DNA from 2 places in the Arthrobacter ginkgonis genome. Region 1 is predicted to be linked to the other one. Evidence: predicted binding sites of a transcription regulator. Region 1 holds the regulator's gene; the other holds the start of a gene.
What was found. Region 1 encodes Rex, which represses fermentation and respiration genes when NADH is low (regulators of the CRP and FNR family bind a similar motif). Its sites were predicted from a motif close to CTTGTGAANNNNTTCACAAG; they were not measured.
Positions count from the first base shown of each region.

Region 2: rhaI (L-rhamnose isomerase) is a predicted target of Rex. The motif match lies at 1,915-1,934, and genes of this name have one in related genera.

Region 1 covers NZ_BAABEO010000008.1:661,193-665,593, reverse strand. The annotation lists gene ABD912_RS05685 (3-deoxy-7-phosphoheptulonate synthase) at 1-371, shown strand, start outside; gene ABD912_RS05680 (helix-turn-helix domain-containing protein) at 592-804, shown strand; gene ABD912_RS05675 (30S ribosomal protein bS22) at 932-1,030, shown strand; gene ABD912_RS05670 (glutaredoxin family protein) at 1,162-1,425, shown strand; gene ABD912_RS05665 (redox-sensing transcriptional repressor Rex) at 1,575-2,273, shown strand; gene ABD912_RS05660 (hypothetical protein) at 2,403-3,164, opposite strand; gene ABD912_RS05655 (YceI family protein) at 3,357-3,902, opposite strand; gene ABD912_RS05650 (histidine phosphatase family protein) at 4,076-4,401, shown strand, end outside.
Region 2 covers NZ_BAABEO010000017.1:13,334-17,734, forward strand. The annotation lists gene ABD912_RS11980 (bifunctional aldolase/short-chain dehydrogenase) at 1-670, opposite strand, end outside; gene rhaI (L-rhamnose isomerase) at 676-1,842, opposite strand; gene ABD912_RS11990 (LacI family DNA-binding transcriptional regulator) at 2,008-3,030, shown strand; gene ABD912_RS11995 (L-rhamnose mutarotase) at 3,121-3,456, opposite strand; gene rhaS (rhamnose ABC transporter substrate-binding protein) at 3,556-4,401, opposite strand, start outside.

The DNA of each region.
Region 1 (4,401 bases):
GGGACATCGCGGCCGCCTCGGAGCGGATGGGGGCGGCCGGGCTGAACCCCCGCGTCATCGTGGACGCCAGCCACGCGAACTCCGGAAAGTCCCATGTCCGCCAGGCGGAGGTCATCGACGAGCTCGCCGCCCGCCTTGCCGCCGGCGAGCCGGGCATCGCCGGCCTCATGGCGGAGAGCTTCCTGGTTCCGGGGGCGCAGAAGCTTGAGGTCCCCGCCCCGGACGCGGCCCGCGGTCCGCGGGAGAACCCCGTGCTCGAGGGCCTGGTCTACGGCCAGTCCGTCACCGACGCCTGCATGGGCTGGGAGGCGACCGAAACCGCGCTGGAGACCCTCGCGGCCGCGGTGCGTGCCGGACGCGGCGGCGCGTAGGAGGGGCTTGGGCGGACGGTCCCCGGCCCCGGTCGGGGGCCCGGTGCGGGACCTGCGTAAAGCGGGTCCACGGAGCGGTCAGGGCTTTCACTTTCACCCCTCCAGCCACTAGAGTGACTAGCCAGACGGCATCGCCTGCTGCGCGCCAACCGGTGCGTAGAGTCAACGCACCCGTCGTTCATCGATGGGCCGTGTTGTCCAAGTCAGGAGTGGATCGGGGATGGCAGACGCTGGGAATTTCGCGAACGCGCACTTCATGACGGTTGCCGAGGTCGCCGAGGTCATGCGCGTGTCGAAGATGACCGTGTACCGGCTGGTGCACTCGGGCGACCTCCCCGCCGTCCGCTTCGGGCGCTCCTACCGCGTTCCGGAGACCGCCGTCGAGGAATACCTGCGCACGGCACGTGTGGATGGGGCCTCGGAGACCGCCTGAGGCCCGTGGTCTGACACGCCTGCAGAAGCAGGTAACCTGTTAAGGAACGTTTGACGTCCAGTTGGCTGCGATCGGTTGCTTTTGGTGCCGGAAAGTAGTCGGCACATATAGACAGTGAGGAACCACTATGGGCTCTGTTATCAAGAAGCGCCGCAAGCGTATGGCCAAGAAGAAGCACCGCAAGTTGCTTCGCAAGACCCGCCACCAGCGCCGCAACAAGAAGTAGCCGCGCTCCGGCACAAGCCGGATCAAGGCACGACGGCGGGGCCGCACCTTTCGAAGCGAGAGGTGCGGCCCCGCCGTCGTTTTGTCTCCCGGCCTGCCCCGGACGGCAGGGGGAGCCGGTACCGTGGAGGCATGGATTCCTCCGCCACCGAACCCCGTGTCCTCCTGCTGACCCGTCCCGGTTGCCACCTGTGCGAGGCCGCCCGGGAAACGGTGGCCGCCGTGGCCGGCAGGCTGGGCGTGGCGTGGGCCGAACGGCGGATCGACGACGATCCGGAACTCCTGGCCCGGCATTCGGAGGAGGTCCCGGTGCTGCTCGTGGACGGAACCGTTCGCGATTTCTGGGTCATCGACCCGCAGCGCCTCGAGGGCCTGCTCACGGCGCCGCAGGCCTGAAAGCACAGCGCCGCAGGCCTGAAGCGGACCGGTCGTGGGCCTCAAACGGCCCGGCCGGTTGCGTCCTGCGCGGCGCGTCTTTTATTTTTGGGGCCGGCCCCGCGTCGGCCTAGAGTTGACTATCCAACCAGCACGAGGAGCGGTCGAGCATGCCACGCAGCAAAGGGCCGGCACAGCCCCCCGCGGAGACCGGTCCCGCCGCGGCGCGGCACCTGCCGGAAGCCACCCTGGTCCGCCTGACGCAGTACCTGCGTGCGCTGACCGAACTGCGTGACGCGGGGCGTTCCAGCGCCTCCTCCGAGGTGCTGGCCGAGGCCGCCGGGGTCAATTCGGCGATCCTGCGCAAGGACCTGTCCCTGCTGGGGTCCTACGGCACTCGCGGGGTGGGTTACGAGACCGAGGTCCTGGCCCAACGCATCACCGAATGCCTGGGGCTGACCCACGAGTGGCGCGTCTCCATCATCGGTGCCGGCAACCTGGGCCGTGCGCTGTCCGGGTACGGCGGATTCCGCAACCGCGGCTTCTCGGTGGTGGCGCTCTTCGACGCCAGCCCGGACCTCATTGGGCGGGACGTGAACGGTCTGCGCGTGGCCAACGTCGCCTTCCTGGAGGACGTCCTCACGTTCACCCGGACCAACATGGCAGTGCTGGCCGTTCCCGGACCGGTGGCCCAGGAACTGGCCGACAGGCTGGTCCGCATCGGGGTGCGCAGCATCCTGAGCTTCGCGCCGGTGGTGCTGCAGGTTCCCGAGGGCGTGACGCTGCGGAAGGTCGACCTGGCCACGGAACTGCAGATCCTGGCCTACCACGCCCAGCAGGCCGGCCAGACGGGCCTGCAGCGGCCGTAAGGGCCCGTTCCGCGCCGGCCCTGGGCGGCGGCGCCCCTTAAACGGCGGTGTCCGCATCCCGTGGGGGAAGCGGACACCGTTGTTGGCCTGCTGCTTGGCAGGGCTACTTGGCAGGGCTACTTGGCGAGGCTATTTGGCCAGGCCGGCCTTCTTCGCGGCGATGTAGTCGCTCGAGGGCTTCAGCCAGGCCAGCACGATGCCGGCGACGCCCAGCACGATCACGGCCGCGGTCAGCGGGTCGGCCCCCAGTAGGCCGAACAGCGACAGGGCGGCCAGCACGGTTCCGGTGATGCGGGCGCCGTTGCTGCCCTTGCGGATGAAGAACGCGATCAGGGCGTAGAGGCCGGCGCCGATCACGGCGAAGACCACGGCAAGGGTCTTGAACATGCCGATCATGGAAGCGAAGGTCACGCCGGCCGCCTCCATCTGGGCCTGCATCTCCGCGTACGTCGCCGCATCCTGGCCGCGCAGGGTGCCTTCGATCATGCCCAGCAGCACGTCGGAGGGAACCATCGCCACCACCAGGCCGGAGACCAGGGTCAGGGCGCCGGCGGCAAGGATGAGCCAGAAGGCAATGTTCAGCTGCTTCGGGCGTTCCACCGGCGTCGCCGGGCCGCCAAAGCCGTACTGGCCCGGCTGCGGGGCCTGGTAGCCGTACGGCGGCTGGCCGTAGGGGGCCTGCGGCTGCCCGTACGGGGACTGGCCATAGGGCGACTGTCCGTACGGGGGTTGTCCGGGCTGGGGCTGTCCGTATTGCGGTTGCCCGTAGGGGGCCTGCGGGGATTGCGGGGCCTGCGGGTCCTGCGGCTGGGCGGGCTGGCCGCCGTCCGGCAGGCGCTGGCCATACCGGGGTTGTTCCGGGACCTGCGGGGTGTCGTCCGGGGTGCTCATGGTTCCTCCTGGTCCGGCAAGGGCTGTCCGTTTCACGATATCCGCTGGTCCCCGCGCCGCGCCGTCATCAAGAAGGCTGATTTTCGTCCCGTCCCGGGCCGGACAGGAAACGACGGCGGCCGCGCCGCCGGAGGTCCCGGCGGCGCGGCCGCTGAAGAGGTGGTGGTGGAGGGTGGTGCCGCGGAAGGTGGCCTAGGACTCCTTGACGAAGGCGACGTCCAGGGTGATCTTCACCTTGTCGCTGACCAGCACCCCGCCGGCCTCCAGGGCCGCGTTCCAGGTGAGTCCAAAGTCCTTGCGGGAAATGGTGGTCTCGGCGGAGAACCCGGCGCGGGTGGCGCCGAACGGGTCGACGGTCACGCCGTTGAACTCGACCTGGAACTCGACCGGGAGGGTGACGCCGTGGATGGTCAGGTTGCCGGCCAGGGTGTAGTCCTCGCCGCCGCCGGTGATGTCGGTGCCCGTGAACTCCAGGGTCGGGAACTTCTCGACGTCGAAGAAGTCCGGGCCCTTGACGTGCGCGTCGCGGTTGGCGTCACCGGAGTTGAAGGACGCGGACCGGACCGTCGCCTGCAGCACGGAGGCCTCAAGCGAATCGGCGGCCTTGATGGTCGCCTCGGCCTCGGTGAACTTGCCACGGACCTTGCTGATGCCCGCGTGGCGGACGGTGAATCCGATCTCGGAGTGCGCGATGTCGAGGTTCCAGACGCCGGTAGTCAGGCCTGCGGGGATGCTCATGGGTTCTCCTTATGCGGTGGGTGGGGATCGGGGCCGTTCAACCCGTCACCAACAGACTATTGAATGCAAACGCATATATCTAGACCTTTCTTGAAGATTTAACGAAAAGTTCGCGTGATGGTTGTCACCGGCCCGTTTTAGGCTCTTTCCCGATCGTTTGAGACACTGGAACCATGCCTCTTGCCACCGTCCATCTCCTGCGCCATGGGGAAGTTCACAACCCGGACAGGGTGCTCTACGGCCGGCTCCCGGAGTTCCACCTGTCCGACCTCGGGCGCACGATGGCCCAGCGCGCCGCGGAGCATTTCACCGCCCGCCGCAAGGCCGGGGCGAAGATCGTGCTGCTGGCGGCCTCCCCGCTGGACCGCGCGCAGGAGACGGCCGCGCCCACGGCCGCGGCGCTGGGCCTGGAAATCGTCACCGAGCCGCGCATCATCGAGGCCACCAACCACTTCGAGGGCCTGTCCCGGATCGGGAGCCAGCTCAAGCGCCCGCGGCA
Region 2 (4,401 bases), on a different contig from region 1:
GCAGTGCCGGGCCGAAGGGCTCCTGCCGGCCGTTGTCGCGGATGTAGGCCTCGGCGGTCTCGATGATCCACAGCGAGTTCGCCTCGGCTTCTTCGCTGGTGGCACCCCACGCGGTGATGCCGTGCCCGCCCAGGATCGTGCCGACCGCCTGCGGGTTGGCCTCCTTGATCGCGGCGATGTCCATGCCCAGCTGGAAGCCTGGACGGCGCCATGGCACCCAGACCACCTTGCCGCCGAAGATGTCCTTGGTCAGGGCCTCCCCGTCGGCGGCGGTGGCGATGGCGATGCCGGAGTCCGGGTGCAGGTGGTCCACGTGCGCGGCGTCGACCAGGCCGTGCATGGCGGTGTCGATCGACGGGGCCGCCCCGCCCTTGCCGTGCAGGCAGTAATCGAAGGCGGCCACCATCTCGTCCTCGCGGTCCACCCCCGGGTAGGCCTGGACCAGGGAGCGCATGCGGTCCAGCCGCAGCACCGCCAGTCCGCCCTCTGTCAGGGTGCCCAGGTCCCCGCCGGAGCCCTTCATCCACAGCAGCTCGACGTCCTCGCCGGTGACGGGGTCGGTCTGGCTGCCCTTGGCCGAGGTGTTGCCCCCGGCGAAGTTGGTGTTGCGCTTGTCCGCCCCCAGGCGGTTCGAGCGGGCAATCAGGTCCGCAACGGTGTTGTTCGTCATTTCTCTTATGCTCCCCATCCGGCCTGCTGGCCGCCTTGGCGTTCGGTGTTGATCTTGTCCTGGTAGCCGCTGGCGCGGTAGGCGGCCATCGGGTCCGCCGGCAGGCCCCGGCTTTCGCGCCATTCGGCCAGGCCGGGCCGGACGTCGGTGTAGAAGGCATCCATGAAGATGCTGTTGGCGGCCAGCACGTCGCCGGCCCGCTGGGCCTCATCCAGCGCCGCGGTGTCCACCAGCAGCGCCCGGGCCGTCATTTCCTGCACATTGAGCACCGAGCGGATCTGGCCGGGGATCTTCTCCTCCAGGTTGTGGCACTGGTCCAGCATCAGCGCGACGCCGCTGTCCGGGCCGAAGCCGTTGCCGCGGACCACCTCGAACATGATCCGGAACAGCTGGAAGGGATCGGCGGATCCGACGATCAGGTCGTCGTCGGCGTAGAAGCGGGAGTTGAAGTCGAAGGACCCCAGCTTTCCGAGCCGCAGCAGCTGGGCGACGATGAATTCGATGTTGGTGCCCGGGGCGTGGTGGCCGGTGTCCAGGCACACCATTGCCTTCTCGCCCAGCTCCAGGCAGTGGGCGTAGGAGGTTCCCCAGTCGGGAACGTCGGTGTGGTAGAACGCCGGCTCGAAGAACTTGTACTCCAGGACCATCCGCTGGTGGTCGCCGAGCCGGTCGTAGACCTGCCGCAGGGACTCCTGCAGCCAGTCCTGCCGGGCGCGCATGTTCCCCTGGCCGGGGTAGTTGGTTCCGTCAGCGAGCCAGATCTTCAGGTCGCGCGAACCGGTCTGGTCCATGATGTCGATGCATTCGAGCATGTGGTCCACGGCCTTGCGGCGCACGCCCGGGTCGCTGTGGGTCAGGGAGCCGAACTTGTAGTCGTCGTCCTGGAAGGTGTTGCTGTTCACCGTGCCCAGCGCGATCCCCAGCCCCGCGGCGTGCTCCTTGAGCTTGCCGTAGTCGTCGACCTTGTCCCAGGGGATGTGCAGGGCCACCGCCGGCGCCAGGCCGGTCAGCTCGTTGACCTTGGCGGCGTCGGCGATCTTCTCCTCGACCGTGCGCGGGGTCCCGGCCGTGGCGAAGACCTTGAAACGGGTTCCCGAGTTGCCGTAGGCCCACGAGGGGACTTCGATGGCAAGGCCCTCCAAGCGGGCCGCGATGCTGGACAACGTTGTCATGGGGGCGAACTCCAAAATCCGGGGGCGGACGATCCAAGGGGTTGGCTGCGGGTCCGCAAGGGACCCCTCTGCCTTTTGAATCGTTTCATAAATACGTTTCAAAAGTAGGCAATTTCTAGTAGTGTGTCAAGCGTCATATTCGGAAAAATGCTCAGGAGCCGGAAAATGCGTCCAGCCAGCGTCAAGGACGTCGCCGACCGTGCCGGAGTCGCCGTCGGGACGGTTTCGAACGTGCTCAACTACCCGGACCGGGTGTCCGCGCGCACCCAGGAAAAGGTGCAGCGCGCCATCGAGGAACTGGGCTTCGTGCGCAACGACGCCGCCCGCCAGCTGCGGGCCGGGCGCAGCCGGACCATCGGCATGGTCCTGCTCGACGCCGCCAACCCGTTCTTCGCCTCGGTGGCCCGCGGGGCCGAGGACGCCGCCGCCGTCGCCGGCAGCAGCGTGATGTTTGCCAGCAGCCGCCACGATGCCCGGCGCGAGGCGCGCTACATCGACCTGTTCGAGGAGCAGCGCGTGCAGGGCCTGCTGGTCTCGCCGGTCGGCAGCATCGCCGCCCGCGTGGCCGAGCTGAAGGCCCACGGGCTCGTCGTCGTGCTGCTGGACCGCGAAGGCGACCCCGAGCTGTACAGCTCGGTGTCGGTGGACGACGTCCACGGCGGGTACCTGGCCGCCTCGCACCTGGTGGAGACGGGACGGACGCGGATCGCCTTCGTCGGCGGCGGCCGGCACCTGCAGCAGGTCGCCGACCGCCTCCGGGGCGCGGAGAAGGCGGTCGCCGAGCACCCCGGCGTGTCCCTGGAGTTCCTTCCCACCGAGGAGCTGAACGTCCTGGCCGGCCGGGAGGTGGGCCAGGCGCTGGTGCGGCGCTCCCGCGCCCTCCTGCCGGACGGGGTCTTCTGCGCGAACGACCTGCTGGCCACCGGCGTGCTGCAGTCCGTCCTGCTGGCCGAGTCCCTGGAGGTCCCCCGGGACATCGCGCTGATCGGCTACGACGACATCGACTTCGCCAGTTCCGCGATCGTGCCCCTGTCCTCCATCCGCCAGCCGGCCGAGGAGATCGGGCGCACGGCCATCCGCCTGCTGGCCCAGGAGCTGGAGGATCCCCAGGCGCCCCACGAGCACGTGGTCTTCAAGCCGGAGCTGGTGGTGCGCGGCAGCACCGGCGCCGCCCGGCCGAAGGTCTAGCGCCCGGCGCATGGCGCGGCGCCCGGTGCAGGGCGGGCGACGGACACGGCGCGGGGCGGAGGGACCGTTACGGTCCTTCCGCCCCGCGCTTTATGCCCCGCCCAGCTGGTCCTCGAGGTTGAAGACCTCCTCGAGCCGCACGAAGCCCTCGTCCGGGGCCCCGTCCAGGTCCTCGAAGAACTCCCCCATCTCCGCCTGCCACCGGCCGTTGACCTCGGTGGCGGCCATGGCCGCCTGCGCCGCGGCCAGGTCCTCCGTCTCGAAGTAGCCGATCAGGAGGCCGTCGGGCCTCAGGAACAGCGAATAGTTGTGCCATCCGGACCGCTGGAGGGCCTGCAGCATTTCCGGCCACACCGCCGCGTGGCGCCGCTTGTACTCATCGATCCGCCCAGGCTTGACCTGGAGCTGGAAGCAGATTCGTTTCATTGTCCCTACCGGTCTCGTTTTCCCGACCTGATTCACCGCGTGGGGCCCGGCGGGCGGACACTGTCCGCCCGCCGGGCCCCACGCGACCCGCCTGCGCGGCTAGAAGTCGTAGTCGTCGATGTTGTCCTTGTTGAAGACCGTCGGCGGGCCGACGATGATGATGCCGCCCTCTTCAACGGTGCGCTCGCCCAGGTCGCCGGCGGTGAACTTGTCGCCGGCCGCGCCGGTGATGGTGCCGTCGGCCAGGGCCTTGCCCGCGAAGGCGGCGACGTAGCCCAGCTGTGCCGGATCCCAGAGCGCGAACTCCGTGACCGTTCCGTCCTTGACGAAGTCGCGCATCTCGTTCGGCAGGCCCAGGCCGGTCAAGGCCACCTTGCCCTTGTATTCGGACTGGGAGAGGTAGCGGGCCGTGGCCGCGATGCCGACCGTGGTCGGGGAGATGATGCCCTTCAGGTCCGGGTAGGCCTGCAGCAGGCCCTGGGCCTCCTGGAAGGACTTGGTGTCGTCGTCGTCGCCGTAGACCTTGGCGACCAGTTCGATGTCCTTGTACTCCGGGTTGGACTTCAGCTCCTCCTCGATGAACTTGATCCACTCGTTCTGGTTGGTGGCGTTGGCCGTGGCGGAGAGGATGGCGATCTGGCCCGAGCCGCCGATCTGCTCGGCGATGAGCTCCATCTGGATCAGTGCCACGTCCTTGGCGACCACCTGGTTGATGAAGACGTCGCGGCAGTCGGGGTTGGTGTCAGAGTCGAAGGACACGATCTTCGCTCCGGCGGAGCGCGCCTCCTGGAGCGCCGGGCAGACGGCGTCGGGGTCGTTCGCGGCGACGGCGATCACGTTGGTGCCGGCCTGGGTTTCGGCGTTGATGAAGGACACCTGGCTCGAGGCGGAGGCCTCCAGCGGTCCGACCACCTGGTTGCTGGCGAACCCGGCTTCCCCGGCTCC